One region of the Amycolatopsis sp. SB7-3 genome, then DNA from elsewhere that is predicted to be linked to it. Evidence: riboswitches for the same ligand, from Rfam matches in the RefSeq annotation. Region 1 holds a riboswitch; the other holds the start of a gene.
The links. Region 1 has a riboswitch for cobalamin ahead of AB8M46_RS31790 (prenyltransferase/squalene oxidase repeat-containing protein). Riboswitches for the same ligand answer to the same signal wherever they lie in the genome.
Positions count from the first base shown of each region.

Region 2: another riboswitch for cobalamin. It lies ahead of metE (5-methyltetrahydropteroyltriglutamate--homocysteine S-methyltransferase); the one in region 1 lies ahead of AB8M46_RS31790 (prenyltransferase/squalene oxidase repeat-containing protein).

Region 1 covers NZ_JBFPJQ010000005.1:337,473-352,637, reverse strand. Annotated here, with positions in the region: gene AB8M46_RS31840 (sodium:proton exchanger) at 1-546, opposite strand, end outside; gene AB8M46_RS31835 (hypothetical protein) at 776-1,072, opposite strand; gene AB8M46_RS31830 (hypothetical protein) at 1,187-1,765, opposite strand; gene AB8M46_RS31825 (TetR/AcrR family transcriptional regulator) at 1,867-2,436, opposite strand; gene AB8M46_RS31820 (ECF transporter S component) at 2,499-3,320, opposite strand; gene AB8M46_RS31815 (ABC transporter ATP-binding protein) at 3,317-4,912, opposite strand; gene AB8M46_RS31810 (energy-coupling factor transporter transmembrane component T) at 4,909-6,021, opposite strand; gene AB8M46_RS31805 (ABC transporter substrate-binding protein) at 6,021-6,944, opposite strand; gene AB8M46_RS31800 (hypothetical protein) at 6,941-7,501, opposite strand; gene AB8M46_RS31795 (hypothetical protein) at 7,498-9,951, opposite strand; cobalamin riboswitch at 10,041-10,108, opposite strand; cobalamin riboswitch at 10,220-10,351, shown strand; gene AB8M46_RS31790 (prenyltransferase/squalene oxidase repeat-containing protein) at 10,383-11,390, shown strand; gene AB8M46_RS31785 (LuxR C-terminal-related transcriptional regulator) at 11,727-14,093, opposite strand; gene AB8M46_RS31780 (QsdR family transcriptional regulator) at 14,142-14,738, opposite strand; gene AB8M46_RS31775 (alpha/beta hydrolase family protein) at 14,879-15,165, shown strand, end outside.
Region 2 covers NZ_JBFPJQ010000004.1:105,262-120,426, reverse strand. Annotated here, with positions in the region: gene metE (5-methyltetrahydropteroyltriglutamate--homocysteine S-methyltransferase) at 1-1,094, opposite strand, end outside; cobalamin riboswitch at 1,193-1,416, opposite strand; gene AB8M46_RS28115 (ribonucleotide-diphosphate reductase subunit beta) at 1,590-2,666, opposite strand; gene AB8M46_RS28110 (ribonucleoside-diphosphate reductase subunit alpha) at 2,743-5,748, opposite strand; gene AB8M46_RS28105 (acetoacetate decarboxylase family protein) at 5,971-6,591, opposite strand; gene AB8M46_RS28100 (enoyl-CoA hydratase-related protein) at 6,576-7,415, opposite strand; gene AB8M46_RS28095 (MerR family transcriptional regulator) at 7,516-7,908, opposite strand; gene AB8M46_RS28090 (NAD(P)-dependent oxidoreductase) at 7,959-8,813, shown strand; gene AB8M46_RS28085 (TIGR03084 family metal-binding protein) at 9,233-10,027, shown strand; gene AB8M46_RS28080 (acyclic terpene utilization AtuA family protein) at 10,024-11,715, shown strand; gene AB8M46_RS28075 (acyl-CoA dehydrogenase family protein) at 11,712-12,860, shown strand; gene AB8M46_RS28070 (acyl-CoA carboxylase subunit beta) at 12,857-14,455, shown strand; gene AB8M46_RS28065 (biotin carboxylase N-terminal domain-containing protein) at 14,461-15,165, shown strand, end outside.

The sequences.
Region 1 (15,165 bases):
GGCCGGACCGACCAGTTCGGGTTCACCCGGTTCGGCGCGGGAGACCTTCCAAAGGTAGAACACGAAGAAGCCGAGCAACGCGAAGCCGAGGAGCAGCGAGATCTGCCCGGTTCCGGGGATGACGAACGCGACGATCGAGGCGATCGCGAGGAAGCCGAGCTCGATCCGGTACGGCGCGTCGAGGATCAGCTCGCGGACGGTGGCGCCACGGCGTTTCTTCGCGACGGCGAGCGCGACCAGCACGACGGTGGACCACCCGAGGCCGAGCAGCAGCCGGTTGGAGCCGGTCATGTTCGCTGCGGCGTAGGCGATGTACTCGGGATTCGAGCCCGCCGTGTAGGCGAAGTACAGGTCCACCGCGTACTCGGGAAGGACCGCGATGACGGCCAGCACGGCGATCGCGAGGCCGCCGGAGATGTCCACCTGCGCGGCTTCGGCCGCCCAGGCGAGCAGGAACGAGGCCGCCACGACGGCGAGGCCGAACAACAGCAGCCCGGTCGGCGCACCCGGATCGGTGCCGGTGAAGCGCAGGAGAAGGGCGGGCACGGTAAGCCCGGCGCATAGGCCGACGGGCCTCAGTCGGTTGACGATCACCAACCGAGCTTCGCGGCCGTGGACGGGTTACCACAACCGTTTCCTCATTCACCCGGACGGCGATAATTCCCTTGCGGGACAAGGAAAAGCGAAGATCGTCTTGCCGAAGAACGGACGTCGTCCCACCGGAGAAATGACGAACTCCCCGGTATCCGCGGGATACCGGGGAGTCCGGGGGCGATCAGCCCCGGGCGTTCGGGTCGATCACGTCGCCGGCCAGTCCGGTGGCGGCGTCACCGAAGGCACCGGTGGAGTCGACGACGCCCTGACCGGCCGCGGTGGCCGAGTCGACGGCGTCCTGGCCCGCCGTGGTGGCACTCTCGGCGAGCCCCTGACCGGTCTCGGCCAGCCCGCCGGTCGCCTGGGTGACCTGGTCGGCGGCGCCGGAAAGGTCGACACCGGTCAGTTCGCCGACCTTGTCGCCCGCGCCGCCCAGCAGTTCGGCGGCCTTTTCCTTCAGCGAGTCGAACAGGCTCATCTGGGGTACTCCTCGGATCGGTCGTGCGGAGGCGGCTGAAAGTTCACCGTACAGGACAAATCGGGCACGGTGCGCGAGGGCCGTCGCTCCGGACAGGTGAAATCCGAGGAGCGTTCAGAGACAGGGCGGCCGGTAGCGGTCGATCGAGAGGCCGCGGAAGTCGAGCTTGTTCGGGGTCTTGCCGACGAAGACCAGGCCCCGCGCCTCGGTGAGCGCCGAAGCGAAGGAGTACCCAGGAGTCCCCAGCTCGGGCAACGTCGTCCAGGCGGCGGGCTTGAAGCTGAAGAACTTCTTCACCAGCTTCCCGCCGGTCGACGGAACCTTCGTGAGCCACTTGTCGCCACCGCTCCAATGCGAGGCGGGACGCAGCTGGACGTAGAGGTCGTTGGTCGCGCTGTAGGTCATCCAGAAACCGGCGGATTTCGAGAGATCCGCCTGCGCCTCGAACTGATTCCCCAGCCAGACGACCACAACGTGCCATTCGGCGTTCAGGAAGGTCACCTTGGCCGCGTAACCGCCGCGTTCGCGGACGAGCAGGCTGCCGGTCGGCGGCAGCGTGGTGCCCTCGCCGGAAGCGAGCCATTGCTGCAATCGGTCGATCGACGGGGTGGCGCATTCGCAACCGTGCCCGCCGGAGGCGTTCGCGACGGCACCGGGGCCGATCAGCGAAGCCAGGAGCATCGACGAGAGCACCGCGAGCGTACGAATCCGGGATCCTCCGCGCATCCCCGGAAGCTAGCACAGAGAAAGCGGAAACCACCGCACAGCGCCGAAAGCGGCCAAGGATGCCCCGCTCAGCGGGAACCGTCCTTTGTGGACAAAGAGTCGACCTCGGTGGCGAACAGCAGGGCGGGGTCGAACCCCATGCCGGTGAAATGCCCGGCGAGCTCGAGCGAAAGAACGCCGTGAAGACGGGTCCAGAAGGTGACGGCACGACGGAGTGCCCGGCCGTCATCCGGCTCCGCCGCGTACGCCCGGAGCAACACGGCCATGATCTCGTCCGAGATCTCCGTGGTGTCGCCGGGGGCGTGGTAGCCGGGAATGGGCGTTCCGTAGACGAACAGGTACCGCTGCGGGTCCGCCAGCGCCCATTCCCTGATCGCGTAGGCGACTTCGACCACCCCTGGCTCGGCCACCGCCTGGACGGTGTCAGCGAGGCTTCGATACGCGTCGCGGACGAGGTCCGTGATCAGGTCGTCGCGACTGGGGAAGTACCGGTACAGCGCGGGGCCGCTCATGCCGACGTGCTTGGCGATCGCGTTGAGGGACAGCGCTGACACCCCCGTCGTGGCCAGCTGTTCCCACGCGTGCCGCTTGATCTCCGCGCGGACCTGGGCCCGGTACCGTTCCCGCGAGGTCTCCACCGACTACCCCCTTTCGATTAGTTAGAGGGTATCACTTTCTTTATCAGCACTCACGTCGCCCGTCAAGCGGGCCCATCGGTGAACGAGGGGATCACGCCGTAGGACGCCTTCCGCGAAGCCCGGCGCAACGTCGCCAGCACGGCGGGCCCCAGCACCAGGATCGCCACCGTGTTGGTGATCGCGCGGCCGGTGTCCCAGCCCGCCGTCGAGGTCAGCAGGGTGAACACGGCGAAGCGGTGCAGGTTCTCCAGCAGCGGGGCGCCGGGCACGTAGGAGATGTGCCCGTCGTGGTACGGCACTTCGGCGTCGGTGATGAACGGCCAGAACCACAGGTTCATCAGGAATCCGAAGACGTACGCGACGAAGATCCCGTACGCCACCAGCATCGCGATCTCCGCCTTGCCGGTGACGCGGCGGGGCAGCAGCCCGGCGCCCATCCCGATCCACGCCGAGCACATCATCTGGAACGGCAGCCACGGCCCCACCCCGGCGGTCAGCAGCGCAGAAGCGAACATCGACGTGCAGCCCAGCACGAAACCGAAGCCGGGGCCGAGCACCCGACCGGCCAGCACCAGCAGGAAGAACACGGTCTCGATACCCGCGGTCCCCGCGCCGAGTGGCCGCAGGGCGGCGTTCACCGCGGACAGCACGCCGAGCATCGCGAGGGCCTTGGAATCCATGCCCCCTTCGGACATCTCGGCCAGCACGATGACGATCAGGATCGGCAGGATCCCGATGAACACGAACGGCGCGTCCGGGCCGTGCTGCATCGACTGCGGCTCGACGCGGACCAGCAGCGGCCAGACGAACATCATCAGCCCGGCCAGCGACGCCAGCCCGAGCACCGTCGCCGAGCGGGGGCCGAGCCGGACCGCCGCGGTCACGAGACCTCCTGCGGAAGCGCGGACCGGACCTCGTCGACGGTGAGCCAGGGCTCGCCGAGGATCTTCGCGATCTGCGTGGCGAACGCCGGGGAGCCGCCGAGCACCTCACCGGTCGGGCCGTCCGAGACGACCTCCCCTTCCGCCATCACGAGCACGCGGTCCGCGATCGTCGCGACGAATTCGACGTCGTGGGTGGCCACGACGATCGCCTTGCCCTCGGCCGTCAGCGAAGCGATCATCCGCGCCAGCGCCGCCTTCGCGGTGTAGTCGAGGCCGCGGGTCGGTTCGTCGAGCAGCATGATCCGCGGGGCGGCCGACAACTGGACCGCGAGCACGAGCGCGAGACGCTGCCCCTCCGAAAGATCACGGGGATGCGACGCGGGATCGATACCCGGAGCGAGCCTGTCGAGCAGTTCCCGGCACTTCCCCGGCCGCGCACCCGATTCCGCGTCGGCTGCTTCGCATTCGGCGGCGACGGTCTGCAGGTACAGCAGATCGCTCGCGGTCTGCGGCACCATCCCCACCAGGGCCCGGGCCGCGGCACTGCTCAGCGTCTTCGGGTCCTTGCCCTCGACCGTGACCTTGCCACCTTGCCGCGGGCCGGAACCCTGCACCGCCCACAGCAGCGACGACTTGCCGGAACCGTTGCGCCCCATCATCGCCAGCACCTCGCCGGAGCGCAGGGTCAGGTCGACCTCCCGCACCGCCACCTTCGGCCCGTAGCGCACGACGACACCGGACGCGGCAAGCAGTTCTTCGCCGACGGTCGTGCTTCGTGCGGGCGGAGCACCCAACGTCAGCGAAGAAGCGCGCCGCCGGGCATCACGGACCGACATCGGCAGCGGATCCCAGCCCGCCAACCGTCCCAAGTGGACGATCGGTGGCGCGATGGGCATGTCCTTCAGCACTTCCGGCGGCGTTCCGTCGATCACTTCCCCGGTGCCCGGCACGTGGATCATCCGGTCCGCGAACGGGATCACGCGTTCCATCCGGTGCTCGGCCATCAGCACCGTCGTGCCGAGGTCCTCCACCAGCCTGGCCAGCGTCGCGAGCACCTCTTCGGCCGCCGTCGGGTCCAGCGCCGACGTCGGTTCGTCCAGCACCAGCACCTTGGGATGGGTGGTGAGCACCGCGCCGATCGCCACCCGTTGCTGCTGCCCGCCGGACAGCGTCCGCAGCGCGCGCCTGCGCAGTTCCGCGATACCGAGGAGATCGAGGGTCTCCTCCACCCGGCGTCGCATCACCTGCGGGCTGAGGCCGAGTTGCTCCATGCCGTACGCGAGTTCGTCCTCGACCGTGTCGGTGACGAAGCCCGCGAGCGGATCCTGACCGACGACGCCGACCAGATGCGCGAACTCGCGCGGCGGCCGGGACCGCGTCGTCACGCCGTCGACGGACACCGTGCCTTCGAGGTGACCGCCGGTGAAATGCGGGACGAGACCGTTGATCGTGCCGAGCAGCGTCGACTTGCCCGCCCCGGTCCGGCCCGCGAACAGCACGAGTTCGCCTTCACCGATGGACAGCGTCACGTCGGACAGCACCGGTTCGGCGCGGTCGTGATAGGTGAAGGAAACGTGGTCCAGTTCGATCATGCGTGCACTTCTTCTTCCAGTGCGGCGTACGGAGGTTCGGGGGCCGGGGTGAGGAACGCGGGCAGCACGCCGATCAGCACGCCGAGCAGCGGCACCCACGACAGCGACGGCCAGGACAGGCCGATCAGCGACGGGTTCATGTTCATCGGGTTCACCTCCGACGTCGTGAACAGGATCGCCGCGACGGCGACCCCGCTGACGGCGACGACGATTTCCGGTGGCTGCCAGCGATCCGGCCGGTAGCGCGTGCGCCGGACGCGTTTGCCCGCCGACCAAAATCCGATCAGGCCGACCACGACGCCCGCGGAAAGCACCGGTGCGGCCAGATATCGCGGCGTCGAACCGTCCAAAGTGGCGTAAACACCGACGCAGACGCCGAGCAGGCCGATGATCATCAGCGTGCCCGTGATGAGCCTGGCCCGCGCTTCGACCGTTCCCGCGCGGCCGTAGCCACGTGAGTCCATCGACGCGGCGAGCTGCAGCGAGCGGGAAAGCGCGTCCTCCAGTACCGGGATGAGGATGGTGTGCAGCGCCTTCACCTTCTTCTTCCCCGAACCGCCGCGCAGCCTGCGTGCCCGCCGGACCCGCAGCACGCTCTCGGCGAGCTGCGGGAACACCGACAGCGCGACGATCACCGCCGTGCCCACCTCGTACAGCGCCGGCGGCATCGCTTTGAGCAGCCGTTTCGGGTTCGCGAGCGCGTTGGCCGCGCCGAGGCAGATCACCATCGCCGCCAGCCGCATGCCGTCGTAGAGCCCGCCCAGCAACGATTCCGCGGAGACGTCGCCGAAGAGCCGGATACCCGCCGCCCATTCCGGCAGCGGGATCTCGGGCAGCCGCACGATGATCGTGGACCCCTCGCCGCCGCCGAACACGACGCGGAAGAACACCCGGATCGCGACGATGAACGCGCCGAGGTACAGGTAGAGCCGGAACGCCAGCGCCCACGGCGCCTCACTGCGGCGGGCCACGACGACGTACCCCGCGACGGCCACGATGGTCAGCAGCAGCCACGGGTTCGTCGTGCGGGTCGCCGCGACGGCGAGTCCGAGCGCCCACACCCACCACGCGGCCGGGTGCAGATCGCGCGGCAGGAAGTAGGACGTCATCAAACTCCTTGTGCGCGTTTGCGTCTGCGTGCCATCAGGAATCCCGCGACGCACAACGCGAGCACCGCGGCTCCCGCGGCCCAAGGCGCCCAGCCGCCCGCTCCGGACTCGCGGTCGATCACCGCGTTGACGTCCTCGGCGTTCTCGCCGCCGGTGAACGCGACGTTCATCGACGGATCCTGCGCCTTCGGCCGCGCCGAAGCACTCGGGCGCGGTTTGGGCGGCGGCAGTGCGCCGGAACTCGGACCCGCGGCCGGAGCCTCTCCCGCGCCTGTTGTCGGCTGAGGTCCGTCGGCCTGCTGTCCGTTCCCCGACGGCGGTCGCTGCTGGCGCTCGCCAGGATCACCGGTGACCGGCTTGGCTTCCTCGCGTGGCACACAGGGCTGGCTCTCGGTACCCGGCCGTACGGCCGAGATCCGCGGGACCGGGTTGCTCTGGGTGGTGGCGTTCAAGGAGAACGACCAGCCTTCGAAACCGCCGGGGATGAAGTCGCGGTTCTTGACGCCCCACTGGCTGTAGTCCCAGGCGCAGTTGTTCGAGGCGTGCCAGTAGGACCAATAGGCCTGAGCCGGCGGCGTGTCGACGCACGGCTCACGGTAGTCACCGCGGCCGGTGATGGGGACGGTCTCGGCCGCGGACGGGCGGTTCTCGACCCGGCAGACGAACGACTCACCCCAGCGCTGGACCCCGGCGATCTGGAAACCGGCGCCCTTGAGCGCGTCCAGCCCGGTGCCGCGGGTGGTCTGGGGATTGCAGCGCACGATGGTCGTGCCGCCGAGCTGCTGGAAGTCGACGACGACGGTGACCCCGGTGGCGTCCTTGCAGAACCCCGGATATCCCTTGCTCTGGTCGACCGCGTGCGCGGACGGCGCCGTGGCGGCGATCAGGAAGACCGCCGCCACCGCGGGAAGGACCCTTTTCACGGGATGGCCGGGTTCCTCGGCGTGACGCCGGGCGGCGGGTTGGTGGTCGCGGACTTGTTCAGCGAGAACGACCAGCCCTCGAAACCGCCCGGGACGACGTTGCGGTTGAGGGCGCCCGAGCTGCTGTAGGTCCAGGTGGAACCGGAGCCGTCGGCGTTCCAGTAACCCCAGTACGCGCCCGCGGGCGGGGTGGTGACGCACGCTTCCTTGTAGTTCGGGTTGGCCGTCAGCGGGAGCGTCTCCGTCGCGGACGGGCGTCCTTCCAGACGGCAGACGAAAGCGAGCCCCCAGCGCGCGGTGCCGGCGACCGCGATCCCCGCGTCCTGCAAGGCCTTGATCCCCGTGCGGGCGGTGCCCGGCGTGGCGTTGGGCGAGCAGCGGGTGATCGTCGGCGCGGCCAGCTCCTGGAAGTCGATCACGACCGTGACCCCGGTGCGCGCGTCGGCACCGGTGCAGATCCCGGCGTAGCCCTTGGTGGTGTCGACCGCGTTCGCGGGTGCGGCGGACAACCCGATCAGTCCGATGAGGACGGTCGTGACGGCGAGCAGTCTCTTCATGGTGTTACCCCCTTTTTCTTGGTGAAACGACGAAGTACGAAGACGAGTGCGATCGCGGTGGAGAGGAACAGCACGGCCAGCCCCGCGATCCCCCAGATCACCCAGGCCGGCTGGTCGTCGGATTGGGCGGCGGCCAGCGCCGGCGTGTCGGTGCCGGCGGTCAGCGGCAGCCGGATCGCGGGTGACAGCGGCGAATCCGCGGCGGTGAGCCAGGACCGGCCCGCGACCCCTTGGGCGGCGGCCGAACTGGTCGGGAAGTCGGTCTCTCCCCCGGCTCCCTTGGTGAATCCGCCGTCGGCCTGGACCAGTTTGCCCAGCGAACGCGCGGTTCCGCTCGCGTCGAGCCCGGCGGTCTGCCGCGCGGCGGCGACGGTGGCGCTGAGCGCGATGTCCACCTCGCCGCCTTCTCCGGTCACCAGGCCCTCGCCGGTGGGCCGGACGCCGAGCGCGTCCACGGCGGAGACGAACGCCGACACGCGCCGCTCGGTCCAGCCGTCCGGGCGCTTGGTCGGCGGCGCGGCGTCCGTGTGCGGACGGGCGACCAGCGCGGTGACCGCGGCGGCCGTCGCGGCGAGGTCGCCGGAACCGCATTCCGCGGTGTCGAGGTGCTTCGGGAAGGTGCCGTCCGCGCATTGGCGGGAAAGGAGCAGTTCGACCGCGGGGCCGGGATCGGCGGCGGTGGCGAGCACCGCCCAAACGTGCCGCTCGACCGTCCGATCGGCGTCGGCGAACGATCCGGTGTCGGTGAACTCCCCGTCGGCACCGCGCAGTTTCAGCAGATCGGCGCGCAAGGGCCCGGCGACGTCCGACTTCGCGAATTCGGCGACGAGCACGAGTTTGGCGAGCGGTTCTGCGTACGACGCCTCGCCCTGTTCGTACGGCGCTCCGTGGGCGTAGGCCTGCACGGCTTCCGGCTTCAGCAGGAACTGCGAAGCGCGGGCGACCGCGTCCGGCTGCTGGTCCAACGCCCGCAAGGCCAGCACCACGTCGGCGGTGGCGTCGTAGTCGACGTAGGTCTTGCCGTCCTCGGTGACCTCGACGTGGTCGCCGCCGACGAGCCGGTTCGTCAGGTAGGCCCCGAGGCGGACGGCCGGGGGCGCGGTGGCCGGGGCGGGGGTCGCCGCCACCGTCGACACCCGGGCGCCGGTGGACGCCCTGGGCGTGACGAATTTCTTGGGTTTCGGCGGTGTGCTCTCCGGCTTGTGCGGCTGCGTCACAGGAGCCGGGGTTTCCGGGACGCCGGTGGCCGGCGGCAGGACTTCGCCCTTCGCGAGCGAGTGGAAACCGATCTGCGACAACCCGAGCGAAGCCTGGGCACTCGCGCGGATCCAGGTGTCGACGCCGCTGATGCCGGAGGAACGCGCGGCCTCGTAGGAAACCGGGTCGTAGGCGATGGCGCCGAGTTCGCCCGCGAGCTTGTTCCCGGCGTCGGACGCGGCGTTCGCCTGCGCGGATTTGAGGTACCGCACGCCTTTGTCCACCGCCGCGTCCGCGCCACCGGCGTCGGCGAGCGCCTGGACGATCAGGCCGGTGCTGTTGGTGTTCGGCGCTTCGGTGCCGACGCCGCCGCCCCAGCCGCCGCCGGGTGTCTGGTTCGCCTTGAGCCAGGAGACGGTCTTGGCGATCGGGGCGTCGAGGCCTGCCGCGCCCGCCTTCTTCGCGGCCAGCATCGCCGAGAGGGCGAGCCCGGTGGCGTCACCGTCGGTCGGGGAAAGACCGAGCGGTTTTCCCTCGTCGCAGGTCGAGACCTTGCGGCCGTCCGGGGTGACGTGGTCGCCGGTCTCCTTCGTCGGGATGTAGGAGAAGAGGACGCGGAAGTAGCCCTCGGAACACTGCTGGGTCAGCAGCCTGTCGATCGCGATCCGGTCGTTCTCTCCCGCCACGGCGAGCCCGATCACGCCGAGCGCCTGGCCGAACATGTTCGCGTTGTTGCTGACCGCGTCGGCGAGGGCGGGATCCTTGGCGTAATCGCTGACCCGGCCCTTGTCGGGGCCCTTGCGCATGATGGCCGCATGGGTTTCGGCGACCAGGTCGTAGCCGTCGAAGGCCCGGGGATTCCGGCGGGACACCTGGGCGGCGACCAGCGTCTTCGCCACGGCACCGCCGACGATGATCTGGTCGTAGCCCGCGCCGGGAGCGAGCCCGTCCCAGGTGAAGTAGTCGGTGGCGTGGCCCTGGTCGTCGAGGAACTTCACGATCGGCTCGGCCCGCGCGCCTTCGCCCGCGGCGTACATCGCGAAGAGCACGTCGAGCATCAGGCCGTGGTCGGGCAGTGTGCCACCGCTGGGGTTGTCGAGTGTGCCGTCCGGCTTCAGCTTCGTCGCGAGCCAGCGGGCATTCGCCTTCGCGGCACCGGGATCGTTCGCCGCCGTCGCCGTCCCGCTGAGCGGTGCGGCGATCATGGCGACGATGACGGCGAACGCCGACGCGGCCAGGTACCCGCGGCGCATGACTCCTCCTTGCGGCATGGCGGAGGACAAGGCGGGACGCCGCAGTCACCCCTGTTTATCGCGACAGTGGTTCGTTCGTCCGCCCGTTCGGTATCCCGGCTTGCCCCTCCGAAGGGCCCACGGTTGCGCGACAGCGCCGGATTTCGACCGGCTTCCCCGTCACGGGCGGCGGTGTTCTGTTGTCGAGCCAGCCGAGGTTAACACCCGTTCACCTCAGGCAGGTACCGCTGACCAGGTCGGTTGCCAGGATCACATCGGCACCCGGCGGTATCCCGCACCCGACCGGGGTGAGAGTCTTCTCGCGCGGTCGTGGGGGAAGTCCGGTGAGAGTCCGGCGCTGTCCCGCAACGGTATGCCTTCCAGGCGAGCCCGGTCACCCACGTCGCGCGATGTCACCGACTCCTGTCGTGGAAATGCGGGAAAGGGTTCTCATGAGACGTTTGGTTTTCGCTGTCGCGCTGCTGTGCGGCATCGGGCTGGTCACCGCTCCGGCGGCGGCCGCGGCCACCCACAACAAGACCGACGCCGCCGCGGGCTGGCTCGCCAGGCAGATGACCGACGGCGAACGGTTCGAGGCCGACTTCGGCGGCCAGAAGTTCCCCGATCAGGGCCTGACGATCGACGCGATCTTCGCGTTCGCCGCGGCCGGCGTGTCGGACACGAACGCGGGCAAGGCGATCGCCTGGCTGGCGAAGCCGGAGATCACCACCGGCTACGTCGGGAGCGGCACCGAGGCCTACGCGGGCGCGCACGCCAAACTGATGCTGGCCGCGCAGATCCGGGGCAAGGACCCGGCGTCGTTCGGCGGCGTCGACCTGAAGGCAGGCCTGCTTTCGCTGCTCACGCCGTCCGGCCGGTTCTCCGACCGCTCCGAATACGGCGACTACTCCAACGCCCTTTCGCAGTCGCTCGCCCTGCTGGCACTGGACCGCACCCCTGGCGGCGCCCCGGCGTCGGCCGTGACGTTCCTCGCGGGCACCCAGTGCGCGGACGGCGGTTTCCCGCAGAACTTCGGCGAAGCGACGTGCACGAGCGACGTGGACGCGACCGCGACGGTCGTCCAGGCCTTGCGTGCCACCGGTGACCCGGTGAACGCCCGCGAGGGCATCTCGTGGCTGGTCACGAAGCAGCACGCGAACGGCGGCTTCGGCTTCGGCACGAACGCGCCCAACGCCAACAGCACCGGCCTCGCCGCGGAAGCGCTGGCCGGTCACCGTCCCGCCGCCGCGGTCAAGGCGCGGGAATTCCTGCGGTCGCTGCAGACCGGCTGCGCCGGCGCCGAGGCGGATCGTGGCGCGATCGCCTACGACGCCACCGGCCTGAACCCGGCGACCGCTCCGCGCGCGACCGCGCAGGCGATCCTCGGCCTGGCCAGGGTTCCGCTGAGCGACCTGCACGGCGGTGGCCGTCCGCAGGCACCGGTCCTCGCCTGCTCGTGACGTGAGCTCGTCGGTGGGGCGCGCTTCCCTCAGACTGTCCAAAAAGGACGCTCACTGAGACTATAGTGTCCGCTTTGGGCGCTTTGCGCAGTTTCGCCCGGGGGTCGTGAGTGGCGATGGTCGTTCTAACCCTATTTGCCACTCACGACTCCCCGCGAAACTGGACTTACCGACACAAAGCAGGCGCATTCTGCCCGGAAAGTGACCACTGTGGACACCAAGCCCCAGCCGGCACAACGCGCCACCTTTGACTTACCCCTCCTGGGTCTCAAGGACGCCTTCACGGACTGGGCACGCAGGGTGCGGCGTGAGCGGAAGCGTGACTCGCGTGCAGCGTCACTCGCCGGAGGCGACGCGGCGCGCGAGCTCCACGCGGGACCGCACCCCCAGTGCCGTGAAGATGTTCCGCAGGTGGTGGTCCACCGTCCGGTGGCTGATCACCAGCCGCCGCGCGATCTCCTTGTTCGTCTCCCCCGCCGCCACCAGCCGGGTGATGGCGTCCTGCTGCGGCGTGAGGCCGGCGAGCGACCGGTGCGGAGCGTCGACGGTCTCGCCCGCCGCCCGCAGCCCGGCCCTGGCCCGTTCGGCGAACCGGGCCGCGCCGACGTTTTCGAAGCCGCGCAAGGCATCGCGGAACTGGTCGCGGGCGTCACGGGTCCGGCGATGCCGCCGCAGCAAGGTGGCGTACGCGAACCTGGTCCTGGCGAGTTCCACCGCGCCGCCCGCCCGCCGGTGCGCCTCGATGGCCGACTGGAAATGTCGTTCCGCCACACCGGGATCCGACGCCATCAGCGCGTGACAGCGGTGGCTCAACGCGAGCCAGCAGGGTTCCGCCCCGGCCAGCGTCCAGCGGTCGAACACCTCCAGCGCGGCACGGGCGCGTTCGGGACGTCCGGCGCAGACGGCCGCCTCGACGAGTTGCGGTGTGGCCAGCACGCGGATCACCGGCTGGTCGCCGGAGACGCCCGAAGCGAGATCTTCGAGCCTGCTCAGCGCGTCGTCGGGCCGGTCCTCGGCCAGGTCCAGGCAGGCGTACGCCCACGCGGCGACGGCGGCGGGCCTGCCGAGACCGCGTTCGGCGATGCCCTCGGCCGCCTCGTCCAGTTCCGGCGCGCGGTCGCCGAGGAGCGCGGCGGCCAGCCCCAGCAGCGTCAGATGCTCCATCCGCAGGTTGTGCGGCGCGCGCAGGCCGTCGCGGGACGCCGCCCGCGCACACGGGATCCGGTCGAGCGCGATGGCCGAAAGCGCGAGGTAGACCAGCGCCCACGGCAGTTCCGCGTGGCGTTTGCCGAGTCGTGCGCGGCTCACCGCGGCCGCCGCGTACTCGTGTGCCTGTTCGGCATGCCCGCGGGCGAAGGCCGCTTCGGCGGCCCAGACGGCTCCGGCGACGTCGGTGTCGGCCATCCCCTTGGCGACGGCTTCCTCCAGCGGGACGACGGCGGCGTCGTGCCGCCCGGCGTAAACCGACGTCAAACCCCGGAAATGCGCGAACGCCAGCCCTTCTCCGGCCGGGACCGTCCGCGCCAAAGCCCGGTAACCACCCAGGTCACCGCCGAGCCTCCGTGCCTCGCCCGCCAGCAGGAGCGCGGCGGCGGGATCGGGCAGCAGCCGCGCCGCCGTGCCGAGTTCGTGGGTGGCGACGGCGGGATCGCCGTCGCGCAGCTCGATCTCCCCGTGCAGCAACGCGACCGCGCCCGGTTCGGCGTCAACCCTGGACAACAGCAGGCGCGCCCACCCCGGTCTGCCCGCCTGCCAGGCCGCGTCCGCCGCCGCCAGCAGCCGGGCCGCCCGCACACCCGGATCGGCGGTCAGCGCGGCGGCACGTTCGAGATGCCGTGCCGCCGCCGCGTGATCCATCGCGGGTGCCGCGGCGAGCGCGTCCGCGAGCGGCTCGGACGGCGTGGCCGTCGCCATCGCGCGATGCCAGAGCGCGTCCGGTCCCTCCTCGACCGAGGCCAGCCGCGCGTGCGCCGCCCGCCGGTCGGCCGGTGACGCCGCCGCGTACCAAGTCGCCTTCCGCGCGGAAAAGTCCATACAGGTGCCGAGAAAACGCAGACGCTCGTCGCGCGGCATCGCCTCGAGCTCGGCCGTGTACCGAGGCAGGCGCTCCCGCAGGATCGGTGAAACCGGCTCGCGTCCGGCAGCCTGCGCGGACGTCAGCGACGCCGCCAGTGCGACCAGATCGGCGGGATTCCCGTCGCCCAGTTCGACCAGCTGCGGACGCACCCCGTCCGGCACGCCACGGTCGCGCAGCACCTGATCGGCGGCGGATTCGCTCAACGGTGGCAGCTCGACGGAGTCGAACTCGTCCGACCCGGATCGCGACGCGAGCACCATCCCGACCGGCGCGCCCGCCAACCGCCGGGCGGCGAAACCCAGCGCCGCCAAGGACTCCTGGTCGACCCAGTGCGCGTCGTCGACCCAGCAGATCGTCGGAGCCGACACGGCGCCGAGCCGGTCCCGCGCTTCCGCGCCGCTGGAGACCGACGCGCCGAACATCCGCTGCAGGGCGCCGTACGGCAGCGTGCTTTCCGCCCGCAGGCCCCGCACCCCGACGAGCCGGACGCCGAGGGTGGCGCGCAGCTCGGCGAGCAGGGCCGACTTGCCCAGCCCCTCCGTGCCGCGGATCAGCACGGCGCGCCCGGCGGCCGAGCGCAGCCCGCCGAAGAGGTCGTCCCTGCCCCGCAACGGGTACACAGGCATCCGCGCCTCCTCGAGATCCCTCTCGATGAAACACCAGGCGCAAGTGTTTCACAAGGTCTTGCTCGGCACCCGCCCTTCCACCAGCGCTCCGAGCAGCGTCGATGCCGCGTCGAGATCGGGGGTCCGGGAGGCGAGGACGTCCGAATACAGGAACGCCTCCCCCAGCCGCACGATGGCGTAGCAGAGGCTGTCCAGCCCGACGCTGGGCTCGAAGCCGCCCGCGTCGACGTCGCGGCGCAGGAGCTCGACGTGCGCGGCGATCACCCTCGGCTGGACACGGCCGTCCGGGTCGGTGAGCAGCCTGATCGCCAGCACCGGCTCGTCGTCGAGGAAGCGGCGGAACCCCGCGCTCGCCGCCAGCACCGACCGGTACTCCCGCATGATCGCGAGACAGCGCAGTTCGCCGGCCGCGTTGCGCACCACGTCGCCCTCTTCGCGCTCCCAGGTGCGCGCGGCGGCCGTCAGGGTGCGCTCGGACAGGTAGTAGAGGGCATCACCGAGCAGGTCTTCCCGGTTTCCGACGCGACGGAACAGGGTGCTGCGCGAGATGCCCAGATCCTGGGCGAAGGCGGAGGTGTCGACGCGGACGCCGCGATCGATCCACCGGGCCGCCGCGCGGACTATGTCCTCGGCTGAGGGATTCACGATCGCCGATCGTACGGGCGCCCGGCCCGGCGGGGGCGACCGCGGACCAAGACCGGCGATTTCACCGATGCAGGCGCCTCCGTCCGTTTGTCAGAGTCCATCACCACGGACTGTGTTCAACGGCGAACGGAGACGGCACCATGCGTAGTACGACCCGGATCCTTTGTGGACTGGCCACCGTCGCGGCACTCACTGTCGCCCCCACGGCCTACGCCGCCGAGAACCCCTACGAACGAGGACCGGACCCGACCGAAAGCAGCATCGAAGCCTCGCGCGGCTCCTTCGCGGTGTCGCAGACCTCCGTGTCGAGCCTGGCCGTCACCGGCTTCGGCGGCGGAACCATCTACTACCCCACCAGCACCGCGCAGGGCACGTTCGGCGCGGTCGCCATCTCGCCGGGATTCACCGCGACGCAGTCGAGTATCGC
Region 2 (15,165 bases), on a different contig from region 1:
CGCCCGAGCAGGACGACCTCGTCGACCTTCTGCCTGGCGAAAGCGAGCCAGCCCTTCAGCCGCGGGTGAAGCCCGTCCTCCCGTTCGACGTCGTAGGGCACGTGCAGCAGCGAACAGGACGTCGACACGCTGACCGACTTCGCGGTGCCCAGCAACGTCGCCGCCCGGCTGAGCGCGCGGGTCGGATCCGTGCGCCAGACGTTGCGCCCGTCCACGACACCGGCCAGGACCTCCTTGTCCCGCAAGGCGGGCTCGGAGGCGACGGCGTCCACAAAGGACTCATCGGAGACGAGATCGACGGCGATGGCGTCGATCGGGGAGCGGGCGAGTACGCCGAGTCCGCGGCCGAGCCCGCCGAAGTACCCGGCGACCAGGATCTTCGGCCGCGCGGTCTCCTTCGCGAGCCGGTGGTAGGCGCGGATGAGCGCGTTGAGCTCCCGTTCGCTGCGGTCCGCGGCGAAGGCGGGCTCGTCGAACTGGACCCACTCGACGCCTTCGTCGTGCAGACGGCGAAGTAGTTCGACGTAGCCGTCGAGAAGGTTGTCGAGCAGCTCCAGCGGACGGAAGCCCTCAGGACCCGTCTCGGCCGGCTTCGCGAGCAGCAGGAACGTCACCGGGCCCACCAGCACCGGCCGGGTCTCGACACCGATCGCGCGGGCTTCGCGGTACTCGTCGAGCGGTTTGGTGCCGGTGAGCGAGAACGTCGTGTCCGGGCCGAGTTCGGGGACGATGTAGTGGTAGTTCGTGTCGAACCACTTCGTCATCTCCATCGCCGGCGCGTCCTGCACCCCGCGCGCGGCGGCGAAGTAGGTGTCGAGCGGCGAGAGGCCGAGCGTGGTGAAGCGCTCCGGCAGCGCTCCGAACAGCTCCGTGGTGTCGAGCACCTGGTCGTAATGGGAGAACGTGTTGGAGGGGACGGAATCCAGTCCCGCGTCCTTGAGTTCCCGCCAGGCGCGGGTGCGCAGCGCGCGGCCGGTGCCGAGCAGTTCGGCTTCGTCGGTCTTTCCCGCCCAGTAGCGTTCGAGTGAACGCTTGAGTTCCCGGTCCGGTCCGATCCGGGGGTAGCCCAGCACTGTCGTGCCGATTTCGGTCACAGCTCTCTCCTCGCGAGCTTGTCGTCGGAGCCCGGAGCGCGCAGGAGTGACCGCCGTTCGGTCGTGCCCATCCCACGAGGCCCGGACTCACGCACGCCGTCGGCGCGCGTACCACGGGCAGGTCTTCGGACTCGTGGGCGACTCGCTCGCTCCTACCGGCCGTCGCTTCCCGGGGCGCCATGTCCCAGTGCTTTACCGTGTCTCGCACGGTGACGGCTTTCGTTCCCACATACCGCTGCGGGGCAGTCCCGGATTCGCACCGGGTTCCCTGTTACCTCGACCGGCCTGGGAGGCCGGGCGAACCAGTAGCACTCCGGAGCGTACCGAATCCGCGTCTCGCGTGACTGGAGGCGTAACTCACGTGATCAGAGGGACGACTCGCGTGATTGAACGGCGAACTCGCGTGATCGAAGGCGAGTTCGCCGCTCAATCACGCGAGTTACGTGTCTGATCACGCGAGTTCGCGATTCGAACACGCGAGTTACGAGTTCGGGATCAGTCCCAGTCGAGGGCGCCACCGGACTGGTACTCGATGACGCGGGTCTCGAAGAAGTTCTTCTCCTTCTTGAGGTCCATCGCCTCCGACATCCACGGGAACGGGTTCTCGGTCTCGCCGAAGATCGGCGCGAGGCCGATCTGCTGCGCCCGCCGGTCGGTGATGAAGTGCATGTACTGCTCGATCAGCTCGGCCGAGAGCCCGAGCATGCCGCGCGGCATGGTGTCGCGGGCGTAGGCGACCTCGAGTTCGCACGCCTCGGTCAGCATCGTCCGGATCTCCGCCTGGAACTCCTCGGTCCACAGGTGCGGGTTCTCGATCTTGATCTGGTTGATGCAGTCGATGCCGAAGTTCAGGTGGATCGACTCGTCGCGCAGGATGTACTGGTACTGCTCGGCGATACCGATCATCTTGTTCCGGCGGCCGAGCGAGAGGATCTGCGCGAAACCGGTGTAGAACCACATGCCCTCGAAGATCACGTAGAACGCGACGAGGTCACGCAGGAAGTTCTGGTCGGCTTCCGGGGTGCCGGTCTCGAAGTCCGGGTTCTCCAGGTTCTGCGTGTACTTCAGCGCCCACGCGTCCTTGTCCGAAATGGACGGGACCTCGCGGTACATGTTGAACAGCTCGCCCTCGACGAGGCCGAGGCTTTCGCAGATGTACTGGAAGGTGTGCGTGTGCACGGCCTCCTCGAACGCCTGGCGCAGCAGGTACTGGCGGCATTCGGGGTTGGTGATCTGCCGGTAAACCGCGAGCACGATGTTGTTGGCCACCAGGGATTCCGCGGTGGCGAAGAAGCCGAGGTTGCGCTTGAGCATGGTGCGCTCGTCCTCGGTGAGGCCGTCGGGCGACTTCCACAGCGCGATGTCGGCCTGCATGGCGACCTCGGTCGGCATCCAGTGGTTGTTGCAGCCGGCGAGGTACTTCTCCCACGCCCAGGTGTACTTCATCGGCAGCAGCTGGTTGACGTCGGCGCGGGCGTTGATCATCCGCTTGTCGTCGACGTTGATGCGGGCGGCGCCGACTTCGATCTCACCGAGGCCCGTGGCGTCGGCGGAGGCGTCAAAGGTGGTCATGAAAGCTCACTTCACGAGTCGGGGGTCGTGAGTGGCGATTCGGGTTAGAACCCGAATCGCCACTCACGACGATGTCTTACTGGCAGGCTTCGCAGTCGGGGTCGTCGATCCGGCAGGCGGCACCTTCGGTGGCGACGAAGTCGACGTCCGAGACCTTCGGCATCTCCTTCGGCTCCGGCTTGGCGGCGGGAACCGCGGCTGGGACCGCGGCCGCCGGGACCGCGGCGGCAGGCGACGGCGACACCGCGGCGGAAGCCGACGGCGCGGGCGAAGCGGCGGGAGCCGGGGCGGCGGCGGGCTTCGGCGAAGCGGGTGCGGCGGGGGCCGGGGTGGCCGAAACCGCGTTCAGCTTGCCGTCGGTGCCGCGCAGGGTGCTCTTCTCCACGTGCGTCGCGGACCGGGCCCGCAGGTAGTACGTGGTCTTGAGGCCCTTGTGCCAGGCGTAGCGGTACAGCTCGTCGAGCTTGCGGCCGCTGGGCGCCGCGATGTACAGGTTCAGCGACTGGGCCTGGTCGATCCACTTCTGGCGCCGCGAACCGGCGTCCACCAGCCACTTGGACTCGATCTCGAACGCGGTCGCGTACAGCGCCTTCAGGTCGTCCGGCACGCGGTCGATCTGGCCGAGGCTGCCGTCGAAGTACTTCAGGTCCGACACCATGACCTCGTCCCACAGCCCGCGCTCCTTGAGCGAGCGGACCAGGTGCGGGTTCACCACGGTGAAGTCGCCGGACATGTTCGACTTGACGAACAGGTTCTGGAACAGCGGCTCGATCGACTGCCCGACGCCGCAGATGTTGGAGATCGTCGCGGTCGGCGCGATCGCCATCACGTTGGAGTTGCGCATGCCGACGGTCTTGACCCGCTCACGCAGCGGCGCCCAGTCCAAAGTGGACGAGGTGTCGACGTCGAGCGCGTCGCCCTGACGCGCGTCGATCAAGAGCTGCATCGAGTCGATCGGCAGGATTCCCTTGCTCCACAAGGAACCCTCGAACGTCTGGTACTGGCCGCGCTCCTCCGCGAGGTCGGTCGACGCCGAGATCGCGTAGTAGCTGATGTGCTCCATGCTGGTGTCCGCGAACTGCACGGCCTCGTCCGAGGACAGCGGGACACCGATCTCGAACAGCGCGTCCTGGAAGCCCATCAGGCCGAGGCCGATCGGGCGGTGACGCAGGTTGGAGCGGCGCGCCTCCGGGATCGTGTAGAAGTTGATGTCGATCACGTTGTCGAGCATGCGGACCGCGGTGCGCACGGTCTTCTCGAGGCGCTTGGTGTCCAGGCCCTCGGGGGTGACGTGCTTGAGCAGGTTCACCGAGCCGAGGTTGCAGACCGCGACCTCGTCGGTGGTGGTGTTCAGGGTGATCTCGGTGCACAGGTTGGACGAGTGCACGACACCCACGTGCTGCTGCGGCGAACGCAGGTTGCACGGGTCCTTGAAGGTGATCCAGGGGTGGCCGGTCTCGAACAGCATTGTCAGCATGCGGCGCCACAGGTCGACCGCGCGGACCTTGCGGAACACCTTGAGCTCACCGCGTTCGGCGGCGGCCTCGTACTCGCGGTAGCGCTCGGCGAACGCGTTGCCGTAGAGGTCGTGCAGGTCCGGGGTCTCGTTCGGTGAGAACAGCGTCCACTGCGCGTCGGCCTCGACCCGGCGCAGGAACTCGTCCGGCACCCAGTTCGCGGTGTTCATGTCGTGCGTACGACGACGGTCGTCACCGGTGTTCTTGCGCAGGTCGAGGAATTCCTCGATGTCCACGTGCCAGGTCTCGAGGTACGCGCAGGCCGCGCCCTTGCGCTTGCCGCCCTGGTTCACCGCGACCGCGGTGTCGTTGGCGATCTTGAGGAACGGCACGACACCCTGCGACTGGCCGTTGGTGCCCTTGATGTGCGCGCCGAGGCCGCGGACCGGGGTCCAGTCGTTGCCGAGACCGCCCGAGTACTTCGCCAGCAGCGCGTTGTTCTTGTACGCCTGGAAGATCGAGTCCAGGTCGTCGTCGACCGTGGTCAGGAAGCAGGACGACAGCTGCGGGCGCGTGGTGCCCGAGTTGAACAGCGTCGGGGTGGACGCCATGAAGTGGAACGTCGAGAGCAGCTCGTAGAACTCGATGGCACGAGCCTCACGGTCGTCCTCGCGGATCGCCAGGCCCATGGCGACGCGCATGAAGAACGCCTGCGGCAGCTCGAATCGAACCCCGTCGTGGTGCTGGAAGTACCGGTCGTACAGGGTCTGCAGGCCGAGGAAGCCGAAGTCGAGGTCGCGCTCGGCGCGGATGGCCGCCGTGATCTTGTCCAGGTCGAAGGCCTGCAGCTCGGGGTTGACCAGCTCCAGCTCGACGGCGCGCCTGAGGTAGTCCCGGAAGTACTGCGGGTACCGGGTGGTCATCTCGTCCTGGCTGGCCTGCTGCGGCACGCCCGCGAGGTAGCTGAGGGCCTCGCCGCGGAGCTTGTCCGCGAGCAGCCGGGCGCTGACGTAGGAGTAGTTCGGCTCCTGCTCGACGAGCACGCGCGCGGCCATGATCTGCGCGAGGGCGAGCTCGTCGGCGCTGATGCCGTCGTAGAGGTTGCGCTTGGCCTCGGCCAGCACCGGCTCCGCCGAGACGTCCTCGAGACCGGCGACGGCCTCGCCGACGACGTGCGAGACGCGGGCCCAGTCGAGCGGGCGGAGCGAGCCGTCGGCCGCCTTGACGCTGATGGCGACGTCGGACGACGCGGGCTTCTCGGCCTCGCGGGCCTTCGCGCGCTCCTCGCGGTACAGGACGTACGCGCGGGCGACCTTGTGGTGCTCGCCGCGCATGAGCGCGAGCTCGACGATGTCCTGGATCTGCTCGATGTGCAGCGCGGTCTCGGGACCGGCGTGGCGGAGCAGGGTGGTCTCGATCTGCTCGGTCAGTTCCTTGACCAGGTGGTGGATCCGCGACGAAGCGGCCGCGTCACCGCCCTCGACGGCGAGGAAGGCCTTGGTCACCGCGACCGAGATCTTGTTCGCGTCGAAGGGGGACACGCTGCCGTCCCGCCGGATGACTCGCACGGTCGCGGGCGTGGTGTCCGAGGACGAGGGCGGCCGCTGACCGGTTTCCACTGACATGCATGTCTCCAAAAGGGCGCGTTGAAGCACCACAAGGCCTCACAAGGCCGTGCGCTGCACGTTCACAAAGCTGTCCGACCACCGCTCCCGAGCGGTCTCCCCGTCGCTGGGCGGTGCCGGTTCCCAGAGACTACATGTAGGGGTCGGAGGCTGCACGTGCCCCAATGGGTGGCGTGTCGTCGGCTCACCCTGGCGGGTTAGACGATCACGCTGAGCGGCTGGTCAACCGCCGAAGACGATCTTGAAATCGCGCAGGCAGGCGTTCAGGACGGGCCGCTGACCGGCCAGGAAGCCGAACGGCCCGGACTCGTTGATCCGCCAGTCCGCGGCCGCCGGACAAGGCCTCGCCTTCGCCTGGACGGGGCTCCTTTTGAGACGACCGTCCAGCATTTGGACGACGTCGAAGGCCGCCGGCATCCGCACCGGGAGGCTCGGGCGAGGCGTGAAGGCCGCCGTCGCGATCCAGTCGTCTTGGGTGGCCGCCGAGGCGGTGAAGGTCCGGCCGTGGGCGAAGTCGAGCGCGGCGAGATCCTTGGGGATGCCCCACAGCGCCCGCCCGCCGGCGAGCGACACTTCGCTGTCGACCCAGATGTCGGTGATGGAGCCGGAGAGGCGCTCGCCGCGGACCGCGACCGTCGCCAGCAGCTCGTGGTACTGGAGCTGCCCGGGTTCCTGGTAGTCGATCCAGGCGGTGAACACCTGGGCGCGGCCGCCGACCACGATCGGCTCGACACCGCCGGGCAGTGTGGGCAGTTCGCTCACCGGGACACGCCAGATCGACAGGTACGCCTGACCGGCCAGGTTCCAGGGTTCCGGGGGATAGGCGGTCACTTGTTCAGCCATGGCAGGTAGGGAGGCTGGTCGGTGTCGACGCGCATGGAGAACTCCGGTGGTCGTTTCTGCAGGAAGGACACGACCCCCTCGACCGCGTCCGGGCTGGCGCCCAGGCCGCCGATCAGCCGGGAGTCGAGCTCGTGCACGGGGAACGGCGATTCCGCGCTCGCCATCCGGTACAGCAGCTGGCGGGTCACGGCGACCGAGACCGGCGACGTGGTCGCGGCGATCTCGCGAGCCAGTTCGCGGGCCTTGCCGAGCACTTCCTCGGGCTCGTGGACACTGTGGACCAGTCCGGCCGTTTTCGCTTCCTCGGCGCCGAAGACGCGGCCGCTGATCATCCAGTCGAGCGCCGTGCCCATCCCGACGAGCCGGGGGAGGAACCACGCGGACGCGCCTTCGGGGTAGATCCCGCGGCGGACGAACACGAAGCCGAACCGGGAGTCCGTGGACGCGAGGCGGTAGTCGCACGACAGCGTGATCGTGACGCCGCCGCCGACGGCCGCGCCCCGCAAGGCCGCGATCACCGGCTTGTTCATCGTGAAGATCCGCTTCGAGCAGCGTCCCGCCGGCTCCTGCCACGCCGCGTCCGGCCCGGTCTCCGGGTCGAAGTCGAAACCGCCCTGCGTGAGGTCGGCGCCCACCGAGAAATCCTTGCCGTTGCCGGTCAGGATCACCACCCGGACGTCCTCGTCGCGGTCGGCGCGGTCCATCGCGTCGCCGAGTTCGTCGGCCATGCGGATGGTGTAGCCGTTGCGGGCCTCGGGCCGGTTGAGCGTGACCGTCGCGATGCGGTCTTCGACCTCGTAGGTGATTTCGGCGTACGCGCTCATGACGTGAAAGTAAGCCAGTGTTGACAAGGTGTCAACAAGGCTCATTCGACGTCGTCCAGATGGTCCGCCTCGCCGGTGCCCTGCTCCCGGATCGCCTCGTTCACGCGGCGGTGCCGTCGAACGGCGGATAGGTCTCGGCGCCGACCCGCTCGGCCACGACGATGTACTCGGCCAGCGCGTCACGCGACCGGTTCAGCTTGGCCAGCTGCTCGTCCAGGCGGCCGAGCCGCTCGCGCATCGCGGCCAGCAGTTCGGGGCAGCCGATCAGCTCGGGCTCCTCGCCGATCGCGCAGGGGAGCAGGTACGCGATGTCCTCGGACGACAGGCCGGCGGCGAGCAGATGGCGGATCTGCCGCACCCGCAGCAACGCCGTCTCGTCGTACTCGCGGTAGCCGTTCGTGCCGCGGCTCGCCTCCAAGAGACCCTGCGCCTCGTAGTAGCGCAGCTGGTGGGCGTTGACGCCCGTCCGGTGACTCAGTTCACCGATCTTCATCGCTTTCCCCACTTGACCTTCATACCGGTATCAACGTTGACGATCGTGCCATGACAGACAAAACGAACACCCCGATTTCGGTCGTCGGCCTCGGCCTGATGGGCACCGCGCTCGCCCGCGCGTTCCTGAAGGCCGGGTATCCCACCACCGTCTGGAACCGGACGGCCGCCAAGGCGGACGCGCTCGTGGCCGAAGGCGCGCGGCTCGCGCCCACGATCGGTGACGCGCTCGGCGGCGTGACGATCGTGTGCCTCACCGACTATCCCGCCGTGCGCGAACTGCTCGGCGACGCCCGGCTCGAGGGCACGACACTGGTCAATCTCACCTCGGGCGACTCCGCGCAGGCGCGGGAAACCGCCACCTGGGCCGAAAAACAGGGCGCTCGCTACCTGGACGGGGCGATCATGGCCATCCCGTCGTCGATCGGGACCGACGAGGCGGTGATCCTGCTGAGCGGACCGCGGCCGGACTTCGACCTCGGCGCGCTCGGCACGGTCAGCCATCTGGGCGAGGACCCCGGCCTCGCGTCCCTCTACGACGTCGCCGGTCTGACGATGATGTGGAGCGTCCTGAACGCGTGGCTCCAGGGCACCGCGATGCTCAAGACGGCCGGTGTCGACGCCGCGACGTACGCACCCTTCGCGCGGCAGATCGCCGCCGGGGTGGCGGACTGGCTGCCCGGCTACGCGGAGCAGATCGACAAGGGTTCGTTCCCCGCCGAGGTGTCGGCGTTGGAGACCGACGCGCGCGCGATGGCGCACATGGTCGAGGAGAGCGAGGCGCTGGGCGTGAACGCCGAGCTGCCGAAGCTGATCAAGGCGATGGCCGATCGCGCGATCGCCGCCGGGCACGGGGGCGAGCAGTATCCGGTGCTGATCCGGGAATTCGAGCGGCCGGGGAGCTGAGCTGCCCGCTGTCCGTGAAGGCCTCCTTGAGGGACCTCTGTTATTGAGGGGAAAGTCGAACATGGCGTGATCGAACCTGCGATGTGTCCACAACGGACCCCTTGCGCGGACTGTGCGCCCGGTTGAGGTCATAATGTCCGATTTTCGTCGAGGTCGTGAGTGGTAAAGAGGGTTAGAACGACCATCGCCACTCACGACCCCTGAGCCATACTGCGCAAAGTGCACAAAACGGACGCCCTGGTCTCGAAAAGTGTCCTTTTTGGACATCCTGAGGGGGCCCGCTGTCCGTGAAGGCCTCCTTGAGAGACCCAGAGTCCCTCAAGGAGGCCTTCACGGAACGTCGATCGAGGAAAACAATCAGGCGCGCTTGATTTTTCCGTCGCCGAGTGCCAGCCTGAGGAGGACGCGAGGAGGCGGGCATGGCTGACCTGGGCGTGATCCTTGGGGATCTCGCGGCGGAATCGCAGGCCATCGACGACGTGGTGGCGGATCTGCCCGCGTCGGACTGGGCGCGGCAGACCCCGGCCGAAGGCTGGACGATCGCCCATCAGATCGCCCATCTGGCCTGGACGGACAAGAAGGCGCTGATCGCGGCGCGCGGGTCCGAGGCCGAGTGGCAGGCCGAGATCGAAGGGCTGCTCGCGACGGGCGAGTCCTACGTCGACGACGGCGCCGCCGAGGGGGCGAAGACGCCGCCCCGCGAGCTGCTGGCGGAGTGGCGCGCCGGTCGCGCGGAGCTCGCCGAAGCGCTCGCCGCGGTGCCAGACGGGCAGAAGATCCCTTGGTACGGCCCGCCGATGAGCGCCGCGTCCATGGTGACGGCGCGCCTCATGGAGACCTGGGCGCACGGCCAGGACATCTTCGACGCGCTCGGCGTCGCGCGCGAGAACACCGCCCGGATCTGGCACATCGCCCGGTTCGGCACCCGCACGCGCGACTTCGCCTACAAGCTCAACTCGCTCGCGCCGCCCGCCGAGGAATTCCGCGTCGAGCTGACCGCGCCCGACGGGACCACCTGGGCTTTCGGTCCCGAGGACGCCGGGCAGCGGCTCACCGGCAGCGCGGTCGACTTCTGCCTCGTGATCACCCAGCGCCGTCACCCCGCCGACACCGACCTGGTCGCCACCGGCAAGGACGTCGAGGAATGGCTCGGGATCGCGCAGGCCTTCGCCGGGCCTCCCGGAGCCGGCCGGAAGCCGGGGCAGTTCGCATGACCCCGATCCGCATCGGCAACGCGTCCGGGTTCTACGGCGACCGGTTCTCCGCGGTCCACGAGATGCTCACCGGCGGCCCGCTCGACGTGCTGACCGGCGACTACCTGGCCGAGCTGACCATGCTCATCCTCGGCCGCGACCGGATGAAGGACCCGAACCGCGGTTACGCCAAGACGTTCCTGCGCCAGATGGAGCAGAATCTCGCGCTGGCCAAGGAAAAAGGCGTCAAGATCGTCGCCAACGCGGGCGGGCTCAACCCCGCCGGGCTCGCGGACGCGCTCCGTGAACTGGCCGCGAAACTCGGCGTCGACGTCGCGATCGCGCACGTCGAGGGCGACGACCTCATCCAGCGCGCGGAAGAGCTCGGCTTCGGCAAGACCCTGACCGCCAACGCCTATCTCGGCGCGTGGGGGATCGCGGAATGCCTGAACGCGGGCGCCGACATCGTGGTGACCGGGCGCGTCACCGACGCGTCGGTGATCGTCGGCCCCGCGGCCGCGCACTTCGGCTGGGCGCGCGACGACTACGACGCGCTGGCGGGCGCGGTCGCGGCCGGACACGTGATCGAATGCGGGACGCAGGCCACCGGCGGCAACTACGCCTTCTTCACCGAGCACGAGATCGGCGTCCCGGGGTTCCCGATCGCCGAGATCTCCGCCGACGGCTCCAGCGTGATCACCAAACACCCCGGCACCGGCGGCGTGGTGAACGTCGGAACCGTTACGGCGCAACTGCTCTACGAGATCACCGGCGCCCGGTACGCCGGGCCGGACGTCACGACGCGGTTCGACACGCTGACCCTCACCGAGGACGGCCCGGACCGCGTCCGGATCAGCGGCGTCACGGGCGAGCCGCCGCCCCCGACGCTCAAGGTCTGCCTGAACGGGCTCGGCGGTTTCCGGAACGAGACGACGTTCGTCCTCACCGGACTCGACATCGAGGCGAAAGCCGCTCTGGTCAAGGAACAACTCGAAGGCGCGCTCAAGGCACGGCCACCCGCCGACGTCCGGTGGACCCTGGCCCGCACCGACCGGCCCGACGCCGAAACCGAGCAGCAGGCGAGCGCCCTGCTGCACGTCGCGGTGAAGGACGCCGATCCGGAGGTCGCGGGGCGCGCGTTCAGCGGCGCGGCGATCGAGCTCGCGCTCGCGAGCTACCCCGGGTTCCACGTCACCGCGCCACCCGCGGCCGCCTCGCCCTATGGCGTCTATCGTGCCGCTTTCGTTGATGCACAAGAGGTGCCGCATATCGCCGTCCTGCCGGACGGAACCCGTCGCGACATCGCGCCCGCCGTCGAGACCCTGCCTCTGTCCGAAGTGGACGAATCCGCCCCGCCCGCGCCGTTCACCCAGGCCGAAGTCCGCAGGGTGCCGCTCGGCAAGGTGGTCGGCGCGCGCAGCGGCGACAAGGGCGGCAACGCGAACGTCGGCGTCTGGGCGCGGTCCGACGAGGCGTGGCGCTGGCTCGCGCACCGGTTGACCGTCACCGAGTTCAAACTGCTGCTCCCGGAGACCGCGGATCTCGAGGTCCGGCGGCATCTGCTGCCGAACCTGCGGGCGGTCAACTTCGTCGTCGAAGGCATCCTCGGCGAGGGCGTCGCGTCGCAGGCGCGGTTCGACCCGCAGGCGAAGGCGCTCGGGGAATGGCTGCGTTCCCGCGAGATCGACATCCCGGAGGCCCTCCTGTGACCGACCCCTTCGCCACGCCGGAACGCGCCGAACTGCGCAAGACCGTCCGGCGGTTCGCCGAAATCGAGATCCTGCCGCACCTCGACGACTGGGAACGCGAGGGCGAGCTGCCCCGCGATCTGCACCGCAAGGCCGGGGAACTCGGCTTGCTCGGCGTCGGCTTCCCCGAGGAGGTCGGCGGTGGGGGCGGCGACTATCTCGACGCCGTCGTCATCGCCGAGGAACTGCACTACGCGGGCGGATCCGGTGGCCTCTTCGCCTCGCTGTTCACCTGCGGTATCGCCGTCCCGCATATCGCGGCGGCCGGGGATCCGGTGCAGATCGAACGCTGGGTCCGGCCGACGCTCGAAGGCACCAAGATCGGCTCGCTCGCGGTCACCGAACCCGACGGCGGTTCCGACGTCGCCGGGATCCGCACGACGGCGGTACGCGAGGGCGACGAGTACGTCATCAACGGCGCGAAGACCTTCATCACCTCGGGTTGCCGCGCCGATTTCGTGACCACCGTGGTCCGCACCGGGGAAGCCGGCGCCCACGGGATCTCGCTCATCGTGGTCGAAAGGGGCACACCGGGCTTCACCGTCTCCCGCAAGCTGGAGAAGATGGGCTGGCTCTGCTCGGACACCGCCGAGCTGTCCTATGTGGACGTACGCGTGCCGGCGGAGAACCTGATCGGCGCCGAGAACAGCGGCTTCGCGCAGGTCGCCACGCAGTTCGTCACCGAACGGGTCTCGCTGGCCGTGCAGGGCTACGCGCACGCGCAGCGGGCACTCGACCTGACCCTGGACTGGTGCCGCCTGCGCGAGACCTTCGGCCGTCCGCTGATCTCCCGTCAGCTGGTTCAGCACAAACTCACCGAGATGGCCCGCAAGATCGACGTCGCCCGCACCTACACCCGTCAGGTCGCCCAGCGGCACGTCGCGGGCGAAGAGGTCATCGCCGAAGCCTGTTTCGCGAAGAACACCGCCGTCGAGGCCGCCGAATGGGTGGTCAACGAGGCCGTGCAGCTGCACGGCGGACTCGGCTACATGCGGGAGTCCGAAGTGGAGCGTCACTACCGTGACGTGCGCATCCTCGGTATCGGCGGCGGGACCAACGAGATCCTCACCGGCTTGGCCGCGAAGCGATTGGGATACACCGCATGAGCACGATCAGGTCCACTGTGGACACGCGGAGCGAGGAGTTCGCGGAGAATCGCGAATCCATGCTCGGCAAACTCGCCGAGGTCGACGGCGAGCACGCCAAGGCGATCGCGGGTGGCGGCGAGAAGTACGTCGCCCGGCATCGCAAACGCGGCAAGCTGCTGGCCCGCGAGCGGATCGAGCTGCTCCTCGACGAGGACTCGCCGTTCCTGGAGCTGTCGCCGCTGGCGGCCTGGGGTTCGGACTACCAGGTCGGCGCCAGCGTGATCACCGGCATCGGCGTCGTCGAAGGCGTGGAGTGCATGATCTCCGCCAGCGACCCGACGGTCAAAGGCGGGGCGAGCAATCCGTGGACGGCCAAGAAGAGCTACCGTGCCGCGGACATCGCCGCGCAGAACCGCCTGCCGGTGATCAACCTCGTCGAGTCCGGTGGGGCGGATCTGCCGACGCAGAAGGAGATCTTCATCCCCGGCGGCCGGATCTTCCGTGACCTCACGCGATCCTCGGCGGCGAAGGTGCCCACGATCGCGCTGGTGTTCGGGAACTCGACCGCGGGCGGCGCGTACCTGCCCGGTATGTCGGATTACGTCGTGATGGTCAAGGAACGCGCGAAGGTGTTCCTCGGCGGTCCGCCGCTGGTCAAGATGGCGACCGGTGAGGAATCCGACGACGAATCGCTCGGCGGCGCCGAAATGCACGCCCGCACGTCGGGCCTCGCCGACTACCTCGCGGCGGACGAGGAGGACGCGATCCGCCTCGGGCGCAGTATCGTCAAACGGCTCAACTGGACCAAGCAGGGCCCGACGCCGAAGCCGGACTACGCCGAGCCGCTGTACTCCGCCGAAGACCTGCTCGGCATCGTGCCCACCGATCTCAAGGTGCCGTTCGACCCGCGCGAGGTGATCGCCAGGGTCGCCGACGGTTCGGACTTCGACGAGTTCAAACCCTTGTACGGCAGCAGTCTCGCCACCGGCTGGGCGAGTATCCACGGTTACCCGGTCGGCATCCTCGCCAACGCCCAAGGCGTGCTGTTCGGCGAGGAGTCGCAGAAGGCCGCGCAGTTCATCCAGCTGGCCAACCAGATCGACACGCCGCTGGTCTTCCTGCACAACACCACCGGCTACATGGTCGGCAAGGAGTACGAGCAGAGCGGCATCATCAAACACGGCGCGATGATGATCAACGCCGTGTCGAACTCGAAGGTGCCGCATCTTTCGGTGCTCATGGGTGCCTCGTACGGCGCCGGGCATTACGGCATGTGCGGCCGGGCCTACGATCCCCGGTTCCTGTTCGCCTGGCCGAGCGCGAAATCCGCGGTCATGGGGCCGCAGCAGCTTGCCGGTGTGCTGTCCATCGTGGCTCGCGCTGCCGCCGCGTCGCGCGGACAGGAGTACAACGAGGAGCACGACGCCGCCATGCGCGCCATGGTGGAAGGGCAGATCGAGGCCGAGTCGATGCCGATGTTCCTCTCCGGGATGCTCTACGACGACGGGATCATCGATCCTCGCGACACCCGCACGGTGCTCGGGCTCAGCCTGTCCGTGATCCACAATGGACCAGTGAAGGGCGCCGAAGGCTTCGGCGTCTTCAGGATGTGAGCGGCATGATCGAGAAACTTCTGGTCGCCAACCGCGGGGAGATCGCCCGCCGCGTGTTCCGCACCTGCCGCGACGCCGGGATCGGCACGGTCGCGGTGTTCTCCGACGCGGACGCCGACGCGCCGCACACCGCCGAGGCGGACGTCGCCGTCCGCCTGCCGGGAAACGCGCCCGCCGACACGTATCTGCGGGCCGAGCTGCTGATCAAGGCGGCCGTGGAGACCGGCGCCGACGCGATCCACCCCGGCTACGGGTTCCTGTCCGAGAACGCCGCCTTCGCCCGCGCCGTGCTCGACGCCGGGCTCACCTGGGTCGGCCCGCCGCCGGAAGCCATCGAGAGTATGGGCTCCAAGGTCGAGTCCAAGCGGATGATGGCCGAGGCCGGTGTCCCGATCCTGTCCGAATTGGACCCGGCCGAGGTCACCGAGGCCGACCTTCCGTTGCTGGTCAAGGCTTCCGCCGGAGGTGGCGGACGCGGTATGCGTGTCGTGCGGACACTCGGCGAACTCGCCGAGGCCGTCGAAGGCGCGAGCGCGGAGGCCGCGTCGGCGTTCGGCGACCCGACCGTGTTCTGCGAGCGGTACCTGGAGACCGGTCGGCATATCGAGGTGCAGGTGCTCGCCGACACCCACGGAACGGTGTGGGCGGTGGGGGAGCGCGAGTGCTCGATCCAGCGCCGTCACCAGAAGGTCGTCGAAGAGGCGCCGTCG